Regions from separate parts of the Paenibacillus sp. Marseille-Q7038 genome, predicted to be linked through region 2. Evidence: riboswitches for the same ligand, from Rfam matches in the RefSeq annotation. Region 2 holds a riboswitch; each other region holds the start of a gene.
What was found. Region 2 has a riboswitch for thiamine pyrophosphate ahead of ACWPWY_RS10780 (thiamine phosphate synthase). Riboswitches for the same ligand answer to the same signal wherever they lie in the genome.

Region 1 (4,350 bases), on a different contig from region 2:
GAGCTCCTGAGGACTCAGTAGCGCGCGTACGAAAGCGGCCCTCTGCTGCATCCCGCCAGAGAGCATATGGGGATAGGCATTTTCGAAACCATTAAGGCCCGCTTGTCTAATCCAGTGAAGGATCTGTTCTTCGTTAGGCTTCCGGGTATCATCGGTAGGCTTACGAGGAGCGACCTCACTAGAAAGCTTGATATTATCTATGATCGTTCGCCAAGGAAAAAGCGCCGGTTGCTGGGGCATATAGCTGATATGCCCTCGTTCACCTGTTACCACTTCTCCATTCATATGGATACTTCCTGCCCCGGGAACAAGAAGACCGCCAATAATTTGAAATAGAGAGCTCTTGCCGCTGCCGGAAGGACCGACAATAGAGACGAATTCTCCCTTCCGAACCGTAAGTGAAATATCCTTAAGAACCTGCAGGTTTTTCTTCTTCTCACGGAAGGAGAGAGCGATCTCTCTGACTTCTAGAGCGGGTACATTCATGTGTGGTTATCTCCTTTCTATTCCGAGAATGATTGTTTTATTTGCTGACTCCTGCAGAAATATTACTTCGTATTCGCTCCCCGCCAGCGGACAAGTATCTTCTCCAGTAGAGCGATGATCGCAAATAGGACCAGACTTAACAGGACGATGATTGCCATTGCAACAAAAACCCGGTCGGTACGGTAGGCAGATTTTTGAAGCATCATATAATAACCGATACCGCGATCCGTTCCAATCCACTCCGCAATCACGGCACCCATAACACTATAAGTAGCGGCAATTTTTACACCGGAAAAAACGGAAGGGAGCGCATGCGGAACTTCTAATTTTCGGAAAATTTGCGCTTTGCTTGCTCCGGCCATTCGCATGTAGTTCATCATTCCCCGATCTGTCTGCGTCAGTCCATCCATGGTGGATACGGCAACAGGGAAGAAGCAAACCAGCGTAATGACAATGATTTTGGGAAGGAGTCCAAAGCCAAACCAGATCATGAGCAGAGGAGCAAGGGCAATCGTCGGAATATTCTGACTAAGAATAAGCAGCGGATATAAAGCCGATTTCAAAAATGGGACAAGATGAAGTAGCATCGCCGTGAGGAGTCCAACGCTTGTACCAATCAAGAACCCAAGCAAAGTCAGCTGCGCCGTCGCCCAGGTATGCTCGGTGAGACTTGCAGCCTGTGCAATTGCTTCTTTCGTTATATCGGCAGGACTCGGCAGAATCCACTTCTCAATATGAAAAAGCGGCACGGCAATTTGCCACACCGCTAAGAAGAGGATGACTGCCGTAAGAGGCGGCCATACGCTTTTCCACCAAGAACTCATGGGCGATATTTCTCCGTAAGACCTTCCATACTGATTCCGCTAGGATAATGAGCGATCTTAATCTGAGAGATCACACTTGGACTACCTGCTTCAATCAGTACTTCATGCATTTGGCGGACCACCTCAAGCAGCTCAGGAAGTTCTCCTTCGAGTGTGGTTTCGAGCGGATTAACCTGATATGTAAGTCCGGACTGTTGAATGACCTCAATCGCCTTATCTACATAAGGAATGGAATCTTCTCCATTCGGTGTTTTCGGTATGACCTGAATGCTGAGTAGTGTTTTTGCCATGGTGAATCACCTTCTCTTTCCTTCATAAGTGGTAATAACCAAATTATTCAGTTGGTAAAAATTCATTTGTGTATGCTTTTTCTACTTCCAGCGGCTGATCGAGAAGCCCATGCTCTACCATCCAGTCAGAGTAGTTCTGCCATACTTCTGCCTTTTGCTCGCCCCAGCGAGAAGCATCATCCTGATATTTTGGGCTCAGCCATTTCTGACTGGCCAGCACAAGATCTTCATCGAGATCGGGAACAGCTGCGCTTAGAATACCGGCTGCCTCTTCTGGATGTTCAATCGCATACTCGTAACCTTTGGTGGTTGCACGCATAAATGCTTTTACAAGTTCAGGGTCTTCGTTAATTGTTTTTTCATTGGAGATCAGAACCGGTGTATAGTAATCAAGCTTCTCGGAGTAATCTTTGACATAAAACATATCAATAGCCTCACCGCGCAGCTCAGCTTCAATTCCGGTCCAACCATAGAAGATCCATGCAAAATCAATGTCACGCTTGATCGCTGTAAAGAAATCCGCATCGCCCATGTTCACATTAGACACCTTATCTACATCGCCGCCTTCGAGACTCATAATGGTATCAAGAACGGCAGAATCGATCGGGGAGCCCCAGCCGCCATAAGTTTTACCTTCAAAATCTTTAGGTGACTTGATGTTTCGATCAGCTGGAGCAGCAAAACCTGATGTATTATGCTGAATGACTGCTGCGATGGACACAATAGGTACGCCTTGGGTACGAGCCTGAGTCACACCTTCCTGATAACTTACTCCAAAAGGCACTTCACCAGAAGCGACCATAGTATCTGCACCTGCTTGTCCAGGTTGAATAATCTCGACGTTCAATCCTTCTTCTTGATAAAATCCTTGATCTACCGCAGCATACAGCCCGGTATGATTCGTGTTTGGAGTCCAATCGAGTACCACTTTGATATCACGAAGTGATTCATCCCCTGCTGCTCCATCTGTCCCGTTCTGCTCTCCTGAAGTGCCATTTCCGGCATTTCCACAGGCCGTGACGATGGTGAGTATGGCAAGCAGTATGAAAGTACCTAATTTTCTCTGCAATGTTTCCCTCTCCTTTAGATGTCTTAGATTCCTTTAGAATGCACCTGTAAGCTACTTTTTCATCATAAAAAAAAGCATCCCGGATCGGGATGCTCTTGTACGTAAGGGAACGGGTATATTTCTACATGAAGTAGAAAGCCCTAATATATTTCTCCATTCCTACGCTGGCATTATCCAGATCAGGTTACAGGGTACGTATCTGCACGTTATTCACGGATACTATCTCAGCCGGCTTAACCAGCACCCCTTGAGTACATTATAAAGTTAAGGTGTTACAACCATGTATTATAGTCTTATATAACAGGCATGTCCAGATAATAGAAACAAGCAGAACCGATTCATTGCATAAAAAGGTTGCGAATAGGGGAATGCTACATTATAATAATGCCAACTAAAAATCGGTTAAAATGCCAGTGAAGAGATTCCAACTCGGAGGCATTTTCGTTAAGGGAATATGGATATCCCCTAAGTTAATCGGCACCGCCCGTTACCGCGGAACCAAAGTGATTGAAATGTGCACGGATCCGTATTCATTTCAATAAATTGGGTGGCACCGCGAGCATATAGAGCGCTCCTCGTCCCAAGGGATGAGGGCGCTCTTTGTCTTTTTTTATAAAATAACGACAGGGATGTGAGCGGTATGCTGGATATGAACTGGATACGAGAGCATGCAGATGAGGTAGAGGAAGTTGCAAGGCTGAAGAATATGAGCCTATCGGTAAAAGAACTTATAAAAACAGATGACAGAAGAAGAGAACTCATTACTAAAGTAGAGAAGCTGCGCGGGCAGCGGAATAAAGGATCGCAAAAAGTAGGCCAGTTCATGAAAGAAGGACGAAAGGAAGAAGCCGAGCAGCTGAGGATAGAGATTAGAGAGCTGGGCGTTAGTATTGAACAAATAGACAAGGAATTGTCTGAGACTGAGAAAGAGTATGAAAGACAGATGATGCTCGTTCCGAATATCGTCTCGAAGGACACCCCGATCGGGAAATCGGATGAAGACAATGTACTCGTGCGGAAAGTGGGTGAAGTAAGAGTAAGGGATTTTACCATCAAGGATCATATGCAGCTCGGGGAAATGCACGATCTGTTTGATGTCCCTCGCGGAGTGAAAGTCGGCGGTTCGAGAAGTTATTATTTAAAAGGAGACGGCGTACTATTGCACCGGGCCGTTCAGCAGCTGGCGCTGGATATCGTGATGAAGCACGGATTTATACCGATGGATGTACCGATTATGGTACGTGAAGAGGCGCTGATTAATACCGGTTTCTTTCCTACAGGTCGTGATCAGACCTATGCGCTGGAAGAAGAGGATAAGTTCCTCGTCGGCACTTCGGAAGTTCCGCTGATCTCGTATTATGCCGGGGAAGTTGTTGATGTAACTGAGCCGATTCGCCTTGCTGCTGTATCGACGAGCTTCCGCAGTGAAGTGGGGTCGGCCGGACGGGATGTTAGAGGACTCTACCGTGTCCATCAGTTTGCTAAAGTAGAGATGGTTGTTCTAACAGAAGCAAATGACGATGTGTCGGAGAGAGTTCATCAGGAGATTACAGGTTATGCCGAACAGCTGCTAGAGGCGCTAGAGTTGCCATACCGAGTTATGGCTGTCTGTACGGGAGACATGTCGCAGAAAACGTACAAACAATACGATATGGAGACCTGGATGCCAAGCAGGAAAGCT
Region 2 (4,350 bases):
TACTATGAGCAAACTTGTTATGAAGGACAAGGCGGTTTCTAGTTTTTCTGAAATATATTTGTAAGAAGTTTATGGCTTATTTAAACTCCTTGTTTCGGTAGAGCTCTGTCTTGTGCTAATATATCATATTAGAGTGAAATATGAACAAGATAATATAGGCATACTGCCATACAGATAGGAGCCAATCGCACGATATGAGTTTATTGACTGTTGAAAATGTAAGTCACAATTTTGGAGATCGCACTTTATTTAAAAATGTATCCTTCCGCCTGCTTGCAGGAGAGCGTGTTGGGATTGTAGGAGCGAATGGGGTCGGAAAATCGACACTCATGAATATTTTAACGGGTAAACTGCTGAAAGACAGCGGTAAAGTGGAGTGGACACCAAAAGTTCGTTACGGTTACTTAGACCAGCATACGAAACTGACTCCGGGAAAAACAATTCGAGATGTCTTGAAGGATGCATTTTTACCTTTGCTTGAATTGGAAAAAGAAATGTTAGAAATCACAGAACGAATGAGTGATGCTACGCCAGAAGAACTTGAGCAATTGCTTGAGGAAATGGGAGAAATTCAGGAGCAGCTGGAAATCGGAGATTTCTACCTCATTGATGTGAAAGTGGAAGAAATGGCGAACGGACTTGGTTTGTCTGCTATTGGACTTGATCGGGATGTATCTGCACTTAGTGGAGGACAACGTACAAAGGTACTGCTTGCAAAATTGTTGCTTGAGAAACCTAATGTTCTGCTCTTGGATGAGCCTACTAACTATTTGGATGTAGAGCATATTGAATGGCTTACTCGTTACTTGAACGATTATCCGTATGCGTTTATGCTTATTTCTCATGATACGGAATTTATGAACAAGGTGGTTAATGTAATCTACCATTTGGAATTCGCGAAGCTCACACGTTATACGGCGAATTACGAAAAATTCCTTGATATGGCCGATGTGAATAAGAATCAGCATATTGATGCTTATGAGAAACAACAGGAGTTTATCAAGAAGCAGGAAGACTTTATTCAGCGTAATAAAGCGAGATATTCAACGTCAGGCCGAGCGAAGAGCCGTGAGAAACAACTAGATCGTCTAGAACGAATTGATCGCCCAGAAGAAGCTGCGAAGCCTATATTCGGATTTAAAGAAGCTAGAGCCAGTGGTAAAACGGTATTTGAAGGAATCGATTTTGAAATTGGTTATGACCGCCCACTCCTTCCGAAGATGACGATGACGATTGAGCGTGGGGAAAAAATTGCTATTGTCGGCTGTAATGGTGTAGGTAAATCAACGTTGCTTAAGACAATTCTTGGTAAAATTCCGGCATATAGCGGTAAAACGTACCTTGGTGACTTTTTGTTCCCTTCTTATTTCGAACAGGAAGTTCGTCCTGAGAAAATCACACCAATCGATGATGTATGGAATGAGTTCTCTCATCTGAATCAGCATGAAGTACGGGCACATCTTGCTCGCTGCGGTCTTAAAAATGAACACATCACAAGACCTCTAAATATGCTGAGCGGTGGAGAACAGGCTAAAGTACGGCTATGTAAATTAATGATGCGCGAAACGAACTGGATTCTATTTGATGAGCCTACGAATCACTTAGACGTTGTGGCTAAAGAAGAGTTGAAACGCGCGCTAAAAGAATTTAAAGGTACTGTGATTCTTGTATCTCACGAACCTGATTTCTACGAAGATTGGGTAACTAAGACTTGGAATGTGGAGGAATGGTCTCAAGAAGCGTAGTCATATGCTAATGAGTCTCTCTTTTACAAATTTTCTCATTTGTGATAGAATGAGCATCTGAACGTAACTTTATATCGACGAATCACTAGGGGGGCCGCTTGTCGGCTGAGATGGATATATTTCCAGACCCTTTGAACCTGATCTGGTTAGAACCAGCGTAGGGAAGTGGGCTAGCAGCTTGTGCTAGTATGAGTTTTGACGTATTGAATACAGTATATGGCTAAGTTGATGCTAAGAGGGAGAGAAAATCCTTCCTTGTTGCTTTATATCACTTTAGCGAATGCTCATTTTCAATTCCGCCTAACCAAACCACTCCTTACGAGGAGTGGTTTTTTTGCGTTCATTTTAAATCATACTCTCGGCACATCAGGATGGAGGAGAAAGAGAATTGTCAACAAAATCTATTGAATTTCATGTGATTTCTTCTCAGCAGATGAGTCATGATTTAGTAGAACTAAACCATTTTGTGGAGATTTGGCCGTATATCACTTCATTTCATCTTCGGAAGAAGGAAAGTAGTTACGAAGAAATGGAGAAGATCGTACAACATGTGGTAGAGCTAAAGATTCCTATGAATAAGTTGACCCTAAACCGTCACCAAGAGCTTGCGCTTGCCTACAAAACAGGAGCTCTCCATGTGGGAGTGCAAGAAATAAGCCACGCTTTGAAAACTTCATTGCACAGAAAAGAAGTGAGAAAAGAAGTGAAGCCTAAGGCATCAACGAAACGAGCTATAAGACTTGGTGTCTCTGTCCATTCACTGGAAGAAGCGAAGATTGCTGAAAAAAAGGGAGCAGATTATGTTTTTTACGGACATATGTACCCTTCTCATAGTAAACCAGGGCTGCCCCCCAGAACACTTGCTTCCCTTCAGGAGATTTGTGAAGTGATTAACCTGCCTGTGATCGCCATTGGTGGAATTACACCTTCGCGGGTTGAAGAACTGATGTGGGCGGGGGCAAGTGGGATTGCCGTAATTTCAGGAGTATTACAGTCGGAAGATCCGCTGGAAGCTGTCTATAGGTATAGAAAAGAATTAGATAAGTATGGGGATATCAAATAGCGGGCAAGGGATGGAGGGGAAGATAATTGACTTTAAACAGATTAGATCAGGAAAACAAACGGAATGCGGAAGTGCTTGTTATTGGAGGCGGTGTCATCGGATCCGCTATAGCTTATTACTTGTCATGTGACGGAATGGACGTAATACAGCTTGAAGGTGCTCATCAGGCGAATGGAGCTTCTGGTCATGCAGCGGGGATGCTTGCAGCAGGGCTTGAACATTTTTCATCAGAGGAAATTAGGAGATGGGCGCAGCGCAGCCAGCAGCTTATGGGACCATTAATTGATGATCTAAAGCTACACAGTGAAGTCAACGTAGCCATCAACGATAATGGCTTTGTCGTACCTTTTATGGAAGATAGGTACCAAGAAGAAAAATTCTCAAAAACCATAGATCAGACAAAGCAGGGACACTGGTGGGACAAGATCAAACTACAAAATGAAATTCCAAAAATCACGGGGAAAGCAGAAGGTGCTTTATTTTATTCCCAAGAACATCAACTGCTACCTGCCGAGTTAACCAAAGCTTATATCAAAGGTGCACAAAAGAAAGGAGCTACTTTTATCGATGACTGCTCCGTTTCAAGACTACTACTCGAAAATGACCGTGTTACCGGAGTAGAGACGAATCAAGGTATTTATACAGCAGATAAAGTGGTGGTTGCGGCAGGACTTGGCAGCAATAGAATTCTAGGGACTATCAACATTGAACTGAATATCTATCCTGTAAAAGGCGAAATGATAGCCCTATCAATGAATAGTGAAACTTTGCGCTATACGATCTATACTCCTGATGTTTACATTGTTCCCAAACCAAATCAGGAAATTTGGATCGGTGCCACGAGTATTCCTTACGGAAATGATAATAAAGTAAGTGTCTCTGGCCTGAATACCCTTTTACATAAAGCAGCAGGCTGGATTCCTGATATAGGTGAAGCTTCTTTTCTGCACACATGGGCGGGCCTAAGGCCACAAACAATAGATGGACTACCCTACATAGGAGCTTATTCTGAAGTTCAAGGCTTGTATCTTGCAGTAGGTCATTATCGCAATGGTATTTTACTTAGTGCAGTCACAGGAGAGACGATGAGCCGCTTGTTATCTGGAGAAACGGAAGATGAGATCGGTATCAGTTCCTTTTCAGCAAGCCGGATTATAAAAGAGAGGAGCGGAATTCATTGAAACTAAAAGTAAACGGACAGCACATGCAAATAGATGAGGATCAATTAAGTGTCAAAGATTTGCTGGAGTCACTAGACCTTGGCGTAAAGACCGTAGTCATTGAATGTAACGAACAAATTTTGACGAAAGATATGCATACAAACACATTATTAAAAGATGGAGACCATATCGAAATTGTACATTTTGTAGGAGGGGGATAATGATGTTAACGATCGGTAAATATAATTTTTATTCTCGGCTATTGCTCGGAACAGGTAAATTTGAGAATCTGGATGTACAGGGAAAGGCAGTTGAAATTTCAGAAACAGAGATTCTTACGTTTGCAGTACGAAGACTCAATTTAGATAAGAAAAACGAACCT
Region 3 (4,350 bases), 1.1 Mb from region 2:
CACGTTTTTTTCACACTGATTTCGAATATACTCAATAATTACTTTCGCGGAGGGATGCTTCGCTACCGATTCACTGCTGCTTAGTAAATGACCAAGTTGGCGAACGAATTCTCTGGACTGGGAGAAACATGTCTGAAGCAGCACATCCATCTGACCCAGAATATATTCATTGGCAGGCTCAGAAACTTCCTTCGTTTTCTTCTTCCAATCGTCCGCTGTATAACCTGTTCTCTCAAAAACAGATTTCCATTCATTAAGCAATTTAACATAAGGGGATTCTAGATTCGGTACAATAGGCAGAATAATATCAATGTATTCCTTTTCTGCATCTTTCCAAGAACCGATCTCTTCAAGAACGCGCAGTGGCAAATAGGGTCCATACTCCAGCTCCATATACTGGTTACCTCCTAAATAGTATTGATATCTTCTTTTACATTCGCAACATCTACTCAAGGCGTTATCTCTTCTATTTCTATTCTTGGAGGGGCTTGGTTTATGATGACTTGTCAAAGAATAGGAAACAGGCTGGGGGATCAGCGATTAATATCTATACAAAAAAGGCACCTTGGATTAAGGTGCCTTCGTATTAAAAATATTGTATTATTGCTGGGCAAGTTTTATATTACCGAGGAATAGCGATACTTTTCGTAAATATTCTTTTGGATGTTCTCTAAAGATAAGCTCATGGTGTGCATCATCTACAATCCACACATCTGAATTTGGATTCGTTTGATTACTAGCCAAAAGTTCAGCCATAGGATAAGGAGCTTTGTCATCCTGTGTACCATGAATGAATAAGATCGGAATGTCATAATCTGTTGTTTTTACTGCCTGATAAGGTATGGAATTCAGACTTGTACCATTAAGAATAGGAAATAACATGGTAAGAATCTGTAGTGTTGGCTGTCTTGGCAAGTCGATCTGGTTCTGGATATTATGATAAAGGGTATCTGGCTCAAGCAAGAAGGTGCTGTCGAGGATCATAGCATCAATATCATCCGAGACGAGAGCAGCCTGCAAAGCCGTACCGGCTCCCATCGAGAAGCCCCATACGACGACTTCTTGAGCTCCCTTTTGCTTAGCTAATTGTACTGCACCGAGCAACTGCTTGGACTCTGCTTTTCCTCCTGTAGCAACACCGCGGCTGTTCTGGGAGGCAAATCCGTAGTCAAACATAATAACATTAAAGTTTTGCTGATGAGCGTAATGAGCCAGATCATACATTGGAATCCAAGATTCCTCCCGATTAGCTCCATATCCATGACTCAAAACGATCGTTTTTTTTGCGCTGTCTTCCTCTGCGGGAATATACCAGCCATTCACATTGCGGCTTCCATCGACTGCGGGAATGGTGACTTCTTCATAAGCCATCCCTTTGGCAAGCATCGGATTCGAGTATACGGGTGCCACAGTTGGATTGGAAAGTACCCAGGCGATATAGGCATGCAGAGCAATAAAACAGAATACAAAAAAGAAGATGATGGATAGAATAAGAGCTACAATAATATGTTTAAAACGGATCAACCTTGGTGAGATTGCTGGAGGAATCGTTGATACGTCTCGCTGAAGATGGTTATTGCTCTTGGATGTAGGAAACACTCAGGATCCCCTCCTTCTAGTTAGTATCTTATGCAACCTCTTTCCCTGATGACGAAAGTACTAGTTATTGGATGAGTTCACATGAATTTACGACAAAGTATGACAAATAGTGTATAAGTCACTTCTTGACTCTCTTACTATTGTTTTTAATCCTATGTTCTATAAGTAGCAAAGTCAATCCATTAAGATGATTTGTTACACAGATGTAATATTCGACATTCAAGTATCAAAAGTGAATTGTCAAGTGAAGCAAGCCCTAATCCCATGAAGAGAGAAGAGGACCTTGATAAAGAGTATGAACTTATCTAAATGAGATTGATTCTCAATAATTTTCTTTACTTTAAGGATGAGTTCTCATATAATTTATGTAACCAGGTTTCACGTGATGAAACATGAAAGGAGCATGGATCCCATGGAAGATCAGGATCGCAAATCAACAGTTCGAGCGGTCGAACGGGCACTCGATATTCTGCTCACTTTTACAGGTCAGACGGACCTTGGGCTAACCGAAATATCCAGTAAGATTGGATTACATAAAAGTACGGTGCATCGACTGTTGTCGACTCTGGAGGAGAGAGGGTTTGTTATCCGTAATCCTGCTACCGAGAAATATCGGCTGGGGATTCGGATATGGGAACTCGCTGCGCATATGTCGCAGAGTGATGATCCCGCCGTGCTGTTGCTTCCTGCAATGGAGCAGTTGCGCGATAATCTAGGAGAGACCGTTAGTTTATATTTAAGAGATGGCAGCGAACGTATTCGTGTTCAAGCTGTGCAGAGCAACCAGGCGATTCGCCGAGTCGCTCCTGTAGGAGTCAGACTTCCTTTGTCTGTAGGAGCCTCGAGCAAAGTACTTGTCGCTTTTGCTCCAATGGAAGAGCAGGAACAATTAATCAGGGAGTTTGATCCTCAGATTCCTTTTGACAAAGAAACCTATTTAGCGCAGCTCCAAGAGATTAAAGCTTTGGGTTTTGCTACAAGTTATGAAGAAAGAGAGCCGGGAGCAGCTGCCGTTTCTGCCCCGATCTTTGACCGTAAAGGGAATGTGGCAGCGGCTTTATCCGTCTCGGGACCTGTCAGCAGATTATCTCAGGAAACACTGCATGAATATGGACCTGTGCTTGTTAAAGCAGCAGCTCAGATGGGGCTTATGTTGAGATAATAGCAGGGCTCAAGAGTGCTCATGCTGGAATTTGTAAATAATAGGTTGTATTTCTTATTTTTATGAGATAACCTAATAGAGACCGTTCTTTAAAAGAGCGGCAGTGATCTATCATTACAACGTAATATCAACTTACTAGGGGAGCCCGAAAGGCCGGGCTGAGATGGTGTCGCAAGATACCGGACTCTTTGCACCTGATCTGGATCATACCAGCGTAGGGAAGTAATTGGCGATAACATTAGGAGCTTATTCGATTCCATCCAAATATAGGTAGCTTATTTGATTTCAGGTGCCGTGTGATAACACTGCCCCGAAGTTCGCCTGTGTAAATATGGAGAGAGTAGGAACAAACTATTGTATAGAAGCCGATTCCCCTAGGGAATCGGCTTTTTTTATTGTCGTACACTTCTTTTGCAGCAAAGGTTCATGTGATTCTTTGACAGGGGCGGTAAGCCACTTTGAAGGAGGATGAAAACGATGAAATTGCAGCAACAAGCCAGTACCGAGCGTAGTAAAGCTGAGGATGTTACAGAAGGAATGGGGAGTGAATCGATGTACATTCCTTTTCCTGCAAGCCGTAAAGTGTACAAGAAAGGATCTCGGCCTGATCTTGCTGTTCCGGAACGCGAGATAGAGCTGAGTCCCACACATACCCCGCAAGGGGTAGAGATCAATGAACCTTTTCGTGTCTATGATACGAGTGGACCGATGGGGGATGCCGATTATGAAGCTGATATTACGAAAGGACTTCCTGCATTTCGGCATGAGTGGATTAGGGAGCGCGGGGATGTTGAGTATTATGAAGGACGGACCGTGAAACCGGAGGACAATGGACTACGGTCGGAACGAAGTGTTCTGCAAGAAGCTGAAGTTTTTCCAGGAGAATCTAGAAGGCCGCTTCGAGCAAAATTGGGGCAGAATGTGACGCAGCTGCATTATGCCCGCCAGGGAATCGTTACTCCGGAGATGGAGTTTGCTGCCATTCGTGAAGGGCTGGAACCTGAATTTGTGCGCGAAGAAATTGCCAGTGGACGAGCGATTCTACCGTCCAATATTAATCATCCGGAAACTGAGCCGATGATGATCGGAAGAAATTTTCTCGTGAAAATCAATGCAAACATTGGTAACTCCGCTGTTTCTTCCTCTATTCAGGAAGAGGTAGAGAAAATGACGTGGGCGGTACGCTGGGGCGCCGACACTGTGATGGATTTATCAACCGGCCGTAACATTCATACCACGCGGGAGTGGATTATCCGTAACTCCCCTGTTCCTATTGGAACCGTGCCTTTATATCAGGCGCTCGAAAAGGTGAATGGAGAAGCAGATCAGCTAAGCTGGGAAGTGTACCGGGATACCCTGATTGAGCAGGCAGAACAAGGTGTGGACTATTTTACGATCCATGCTGGGGTCCTGCTTAGATACATTCCGATGACTGCCACACGAATGACAGGAATTGTATCCCGAGGCGGTTCGATTATGGCAGCTTGGTGCTTAGCCCATCACAAGGAGAATTTTTTATACACTCATTTCGAAGACATATGCGAGATTATGAAGACCTATGATGTTGCCTTCTCGCTGGGTGATGGACT
Region 4 (4,350 bases), 900 kb from region 2:
CTCCAAGTACCGAAGCAATGGCCAGACGCTGTTTCATACCTTGGGAGAGAGCTTGCACCGGTGTATGTAAGTCAGGTAAGTCAAGTCCAACAAGACTTAGAAGTTCTCTAATCTTCGCTTGCATCTCTTCTCGGGGAACCTGACGATTCTCTAACACAAAAGCCAATTCCTCATCTACATAGGGCATACAAAACTGAGTATCTGGATCTTGAAAAACAATACCTGGATGGGCAGGAATATGTACATGATCTGCCTTCATCGGCACATCAACGGAATGAGGAATAAGTCCGCTCAGCACTTGAAGTAGTGTTGACTTTCCGCTGCCACTAGCACCAAGCAGTAACACTTTCTCCCCTTGATTTATAGTTAAAGATAATTTGTTGAACCAAATCTGAGATTCTCCGGGAAACTTCAGACGCAGATCGTCAATAGCTACTGCTACTGACTGCTGAGTAACGTATGCTTTCTCCTGTGTCTGCAAAGCTTTGTCCTCCATCGGACCTGTTATAGAAGGACACATTAGTGCAGTGCCTCCATATCTTCTTTCGTCGTTTTTCTTAAAGATTTCGTTACCCCCGTTATTTCCAAAGCTTTATACAGTGAATAAGCAACAATACCAGCTAACAAAATACTTCCGGCTAATCTTAGCCCAATAAGCAACGCATAACTCCACGTTTGCAATGAATCGATATAACCATATCCAAAATCAAGGATTAGGGAGCCGGCCGCTGATCCGATAGCAGCAAGTGACGTAATCCATACATTTACTTTTCGATAGAAAAACAGCGCAAAAATAAGTTCAGCTCCGAGTCCTTGTACCGCGCCATAGATCAGCGTAGAGATCCCCCACTCACTTCCTAAAAATGCACTTACGGTCGATGCCGCAATCTCTGCTAGAAGGGCAACACCTGGTTTACGAATGACGAGAAAAGCAAAGGTCCCTGCCATAAACCACATGCCGTAAATCATTTGTTCCGCATGGAGTCCAAACGGTTTGACTAGATCATAAGTAGGTCCCCATATTTTATAAATGATCCCAAATACAACAGCAAGCACAATCGTAACTAGAATATCGGTTAATGTAAGTCCTTTGCGCCCTGACTCTGAACTACGGCCTTTTGTCTGCAACATGTACAATTCCTCCTTAGAATATCAAAAAAAGCCTCCCCAATTCGGGCAGGCCAGGTAAGGACGCATCTGTATTCGCATCTAAAAAACAAAGGGTACACTTGGTCGGCAGCAATGGCTTGGAGAGTTACCTCACATCATTTCGTTCAGCTGGCTGCTTCTGCATTCATGCATCACATTTGTTCCTACATACGATTCGCGATATTCGTTCTCTACGCTGGCATTACCCAGATCAGATCTACGGTCAGCGGCATAAGGCCGCTCTCTCAGCCTGACTTCATCAAGCTCCCGTTCGTGCTTTTTAAGTTAGTTACAATGTACATGAAATATGCTTAATTGGCAATTACTTCTACAAAGTCACCAAGATCTGCGCTCCGTCTGTTCTCTGTAGGTACTAGGAGTGAGTCCGGTATGTTTTTTAAACAGAGTATGAAAATACTGACTGCTGCTGACCCCTACATAGTCACATAGTTCGTATATAGGTATGTCTGTCTGCTGAAGCAGCATTTTGGCTTTTTCCATCCGAATCCCAGTCAGATATTCTGTCAGCGTCTGGGATGTGCTTATCTTAAATATTCGCTGTAGATATCCCGGATGAAGACGGACTTCCGCCGCTAAATCCTTAATTTGAATATTGCGATCATAATTCTGATGCATGTAGAGAATACATCGTTTGACATAACCTTCTGCACTCGGTTCTCTTGTCATTACCACTTCTTCGCGGAGCCTTGCAATACGTACAAACAGTTGTAAAAACAACAGATCCGTCATCGTATTTTTCTGTCCTACCGGTTGCCGGTCCAGCTCCAACACCAGACTTTTGAGCACATAATATACCTCTTCCGGATCGGAGAGGACCATGTACTCAAAAGGAGATTTCACAAAATCGGATAAGGCCTTTTCTTCTGCCAATAACGATTTCACTGACGAATCAAATGAAGTGTCTCCTTCTTCAAAACCAAACTCCACATTTAGCATCCGGCAGGCAACTTCCGGCTCTACGATGAGTCTATGCGAGACATCTGCGTCCAAAATAATAAACTCGCCTTTACGCAGCATGATCAATTCACGATGTCCATCCTTGCACTTCACATCAATGGTACATCCTCCTTGAATCACATACATAATCTCAGTCCAGCGATGTTCGTGGTAGGCCATCTCATAGTCTTTCCATTGCTTATAGTAGTAGGCATAGAAGTACGGGTTCCACGAGCCTTCTGACGGATGCATGCAGAAGAAACTGCCTGACATGTTAAAGCCCCCCTGTATTTCGAATCAGAATTATAGATTCAGAAGATGAAATACCACCAGGGGACCTTACGTCAGTCGTAGGGTTCTGAACTTCTCGATAACCTCAGATATTGAATTCATACTTAATGGCTTGCTTATATATTCATCCATGCCCAAAGACATGTACTTCTCCCGATCTCCTTTTATTGCATGTGCCGTTACAGCCACAATATAAGGACTATCCTCTGCTAGCTGTTCACGAATCAGGCGTGTAGATTCCACTCCATCCATGATCGGCATTTGAATATCCATAAACACGATATCATAGGAATCTTCCAAACAAGCTTTCAATGCTTCTTTTCCGTTAGGAACAACAATAGCCTTGTAACCTAATTTATTCATCATTTTAACAAGGACGATCTGATTAACCTCATTATCTTCTACGACAAGAATACGCAGTCCACTATCTATTTCATCATCGTATCTTTGATTATGTCTGTCCTCGATCAATTCGAGGTTGGTCTGCAGAGAAAAGTAAGCAGTAAACACAAAACGTGAACCCGATTGGTACCTTCTAGGCTCATATCTGATCTCTCCGCCCATCAGTTCTACCATCTTCTTACTGATCGCAAGACCGAGTCCCGTTCCTTCGATTTGTCTTGTCATGTAATGATCCACTTGGTAAAAAGGTTCGAAAAGCCTTTCTGCTTTACTTTCCGGAATGCCAATACCCGTGTCCAACACTTCGAATTCAAGACACACTTCATCATCGTCTTGGTCGATTTTTTTGGCAGATAAAGAAATGGTACCCTTCTGTGTAAATTTAATCGCATTACTGAGCAGATTAATTAAAACTTGTCTCAGCTTATTACCATCGCCCATCAGCTTATCAGGAATACTCTCATCGACTGATATTTCTACATGCAAATCTTTATTCTTAGCCCTTGGCAGATTTAGATAGTAGACATCAGAAAGAATCGAGTTTAACTGCATCGGTTCAATCGATAGTTCCATTCTTCCAGATTCGACTTTAGAGAAATCAAGAATATCATTAATGATCGTAAGGAGCGCTTCCCCACTCTGCTTAATGATGGATGCATACTGCATTTGTTCATCAGATAGCTCCGTCTCCACAAGTAAATCTGTCATTCCAATTACACCATTCATCGGAGTTCGTATCTCATGACTCATCATAGCTAAAAACTCACTTTTTGCTTTGTTCGTTCTTTCCGCCGCTTCTTTTTCAATAATAAGCCGCTTCTCTTCTGTCATATCTTTCGCAATTAGATAAAAACCGACTTTATGATCATGGATAATAATAGGCGCCAAAGTAGCGAGTATTTCCACCACATGTCCATCCTTGTGACGAACCACATTAATATCTCGTTCAATTGCCGTATAATCCTCGTCTACAAAAGCCAGATTGGCAATGGCTTCTTCCCCTACAATACGAGAGATCCGAGTACCAATTAATTCAGAAATTGTATATCCCGTAAGACGTTCTGCTATCTGGTTTCCATTAATGATACTCCCATCAAGCCCAAAAGAAATAATCGCATCATGATTATACTTTTTAAGTGATGTATACCTTTCCACACTCTCTAATAGTTTCAGTTCTGCCACCTTACTGCTTGTAATATCTATCATATGAACAACATAATAGGCAGGTTCTCCCGTTTGTGGATCACAGTATAAAGAGATATAGACACAAGCCCAGACTACATTACCGTTTCTATGTAGATATTGTTTTTCATTCTCGTAACCAGAAGACATCTTCGATACAAGTTCAGTTGGGGGTATATCCTCTGATAGTATATAGTCAAGTGCAGGAAGCGTAATAAGCTCTTCTCTGCTAAATCCTATGATTTGGCATGCTGCAGGATTCACATCGATCCATTTACCGTCTAATGATACAAATGCAACTCCAACAGGCGCTTGAGTAAAAATGTGCTCTACTAAATTTATATTTTCTAATCGTTCCAGGTCACTCAT

Region 1: another riboswitch for thiamine pyrophosphate. It lies ahead of ACWPWY_RS17300 (ABC transporter substrate-binding protein); the one in region 2 lies ahead of ACWPWY_RS10780 (thiamine phosphate synthase).
Region 3: another riboswitch for thiamine pyrophosphate. It lies ahead of thiC (phosphomethylpyrimidine synthase ThiC); the one in region 2 lies ahead of ACWPWY_RS10780 (thiamine phosphate synthase).
Region 4: another riboswitch for thiamine pyrophosphate. It lies ahead of ACWPWY_RS15135 (ECF transporter S component); the one in region 2 lies ahead of ACWPWY_RS10780 (thiamine phosphate synthase).

The regions. Positions count from the first base shown of each region.
Region 1 is NZ_CBCOOM010000002.1:46,104-50,453, reverse strand. It holds gene ACWPWY_RS17315 (ABC transporter ATP-binding protein) at 1-486, opposite strand, end outside; gene ACWPWY_RS17310 (ABC transporter permease) at 549-1,310, opposite strand; gene ACWPWY_RS17305 (thiamine-binding protein) at 1,307-1,600, opposite strand; gene ACWPWY_RS17300 (ABC transporter substrate-binding protein) at 1,644-2,669, opposite strand; TPP riboswitch at 2,809-2,927, opposite strand; gene serS (serine--tRNA ligase) at 3,310-4,350, shown strand, end outside.
Region 2 is NZ_CBCOOM010000001.1:2,278,611-2,282,960, reverse strand. It holds gene ACWPWY_RS10790 (hypothetical protein) at 1-42, shown strand, start outside; gene ACWPWY_RS10785 (ABC-F family ATP-binding cassette domain-containing protein) at 195-1,745, shown strand; TPP riboswitch at 1,823-1,926, shown strand; gene ACWPWY_RS10780 (thiamine phosphate synthase) at 2,134-2,808, shown strand; gene thiO (glycine oxidase ThiO) at 2,835-3,989, shown strand; gene thiS (sulfur carrier protein ThiS) at 3,986-4,189, shown strand; gene ACWPWY_RS10765 (HisA/HisF-related TIM barrel protein) at 4,192-4,350, shown strand, end outside.
Region 3 is NZ_CBCOOM010000001.1:3,401,617-3,405,966, reverse strand. It holds gene ACWPWY_RS16160 (superoxide dismutase) at 1-393, opposite strand, end outside; gene ACWPWY_RS16155 (alpha/beta hydrolase) at 601-1,599, opposite strand; gene ACWPWY_RS16150 (IclR family transcriptional regulator) at 2,012-2,761, shown strand; TPP riboswitch at 2,889-2,999, shown strand; gene thiC (phosphomethylpyrimidine synthase ThiC) at 3,299-4,350, shown strand, end outside.
Region 4 is NZ_CBCOOM010000001.1:3,178,801-3,183,150, forward strand. It holds gene ACWPWY_RS15130 (ABC transporter ATP-binding protein) at 1-496, opposite strand, end outside; gene ACWPWY_RS15135 (ECF transporter S component) at 520-1,131, opposite strand; TPP riboswitch at 1,321-1,430, opposite strand; gene ACWPWY_RS15140 (AraC family transcriptional regulator) at 1,486-2,379, opposite strand; gene ACWPWY_RS15145 (PAS domain S-box protein) at 2,446-4,350, opposite strand.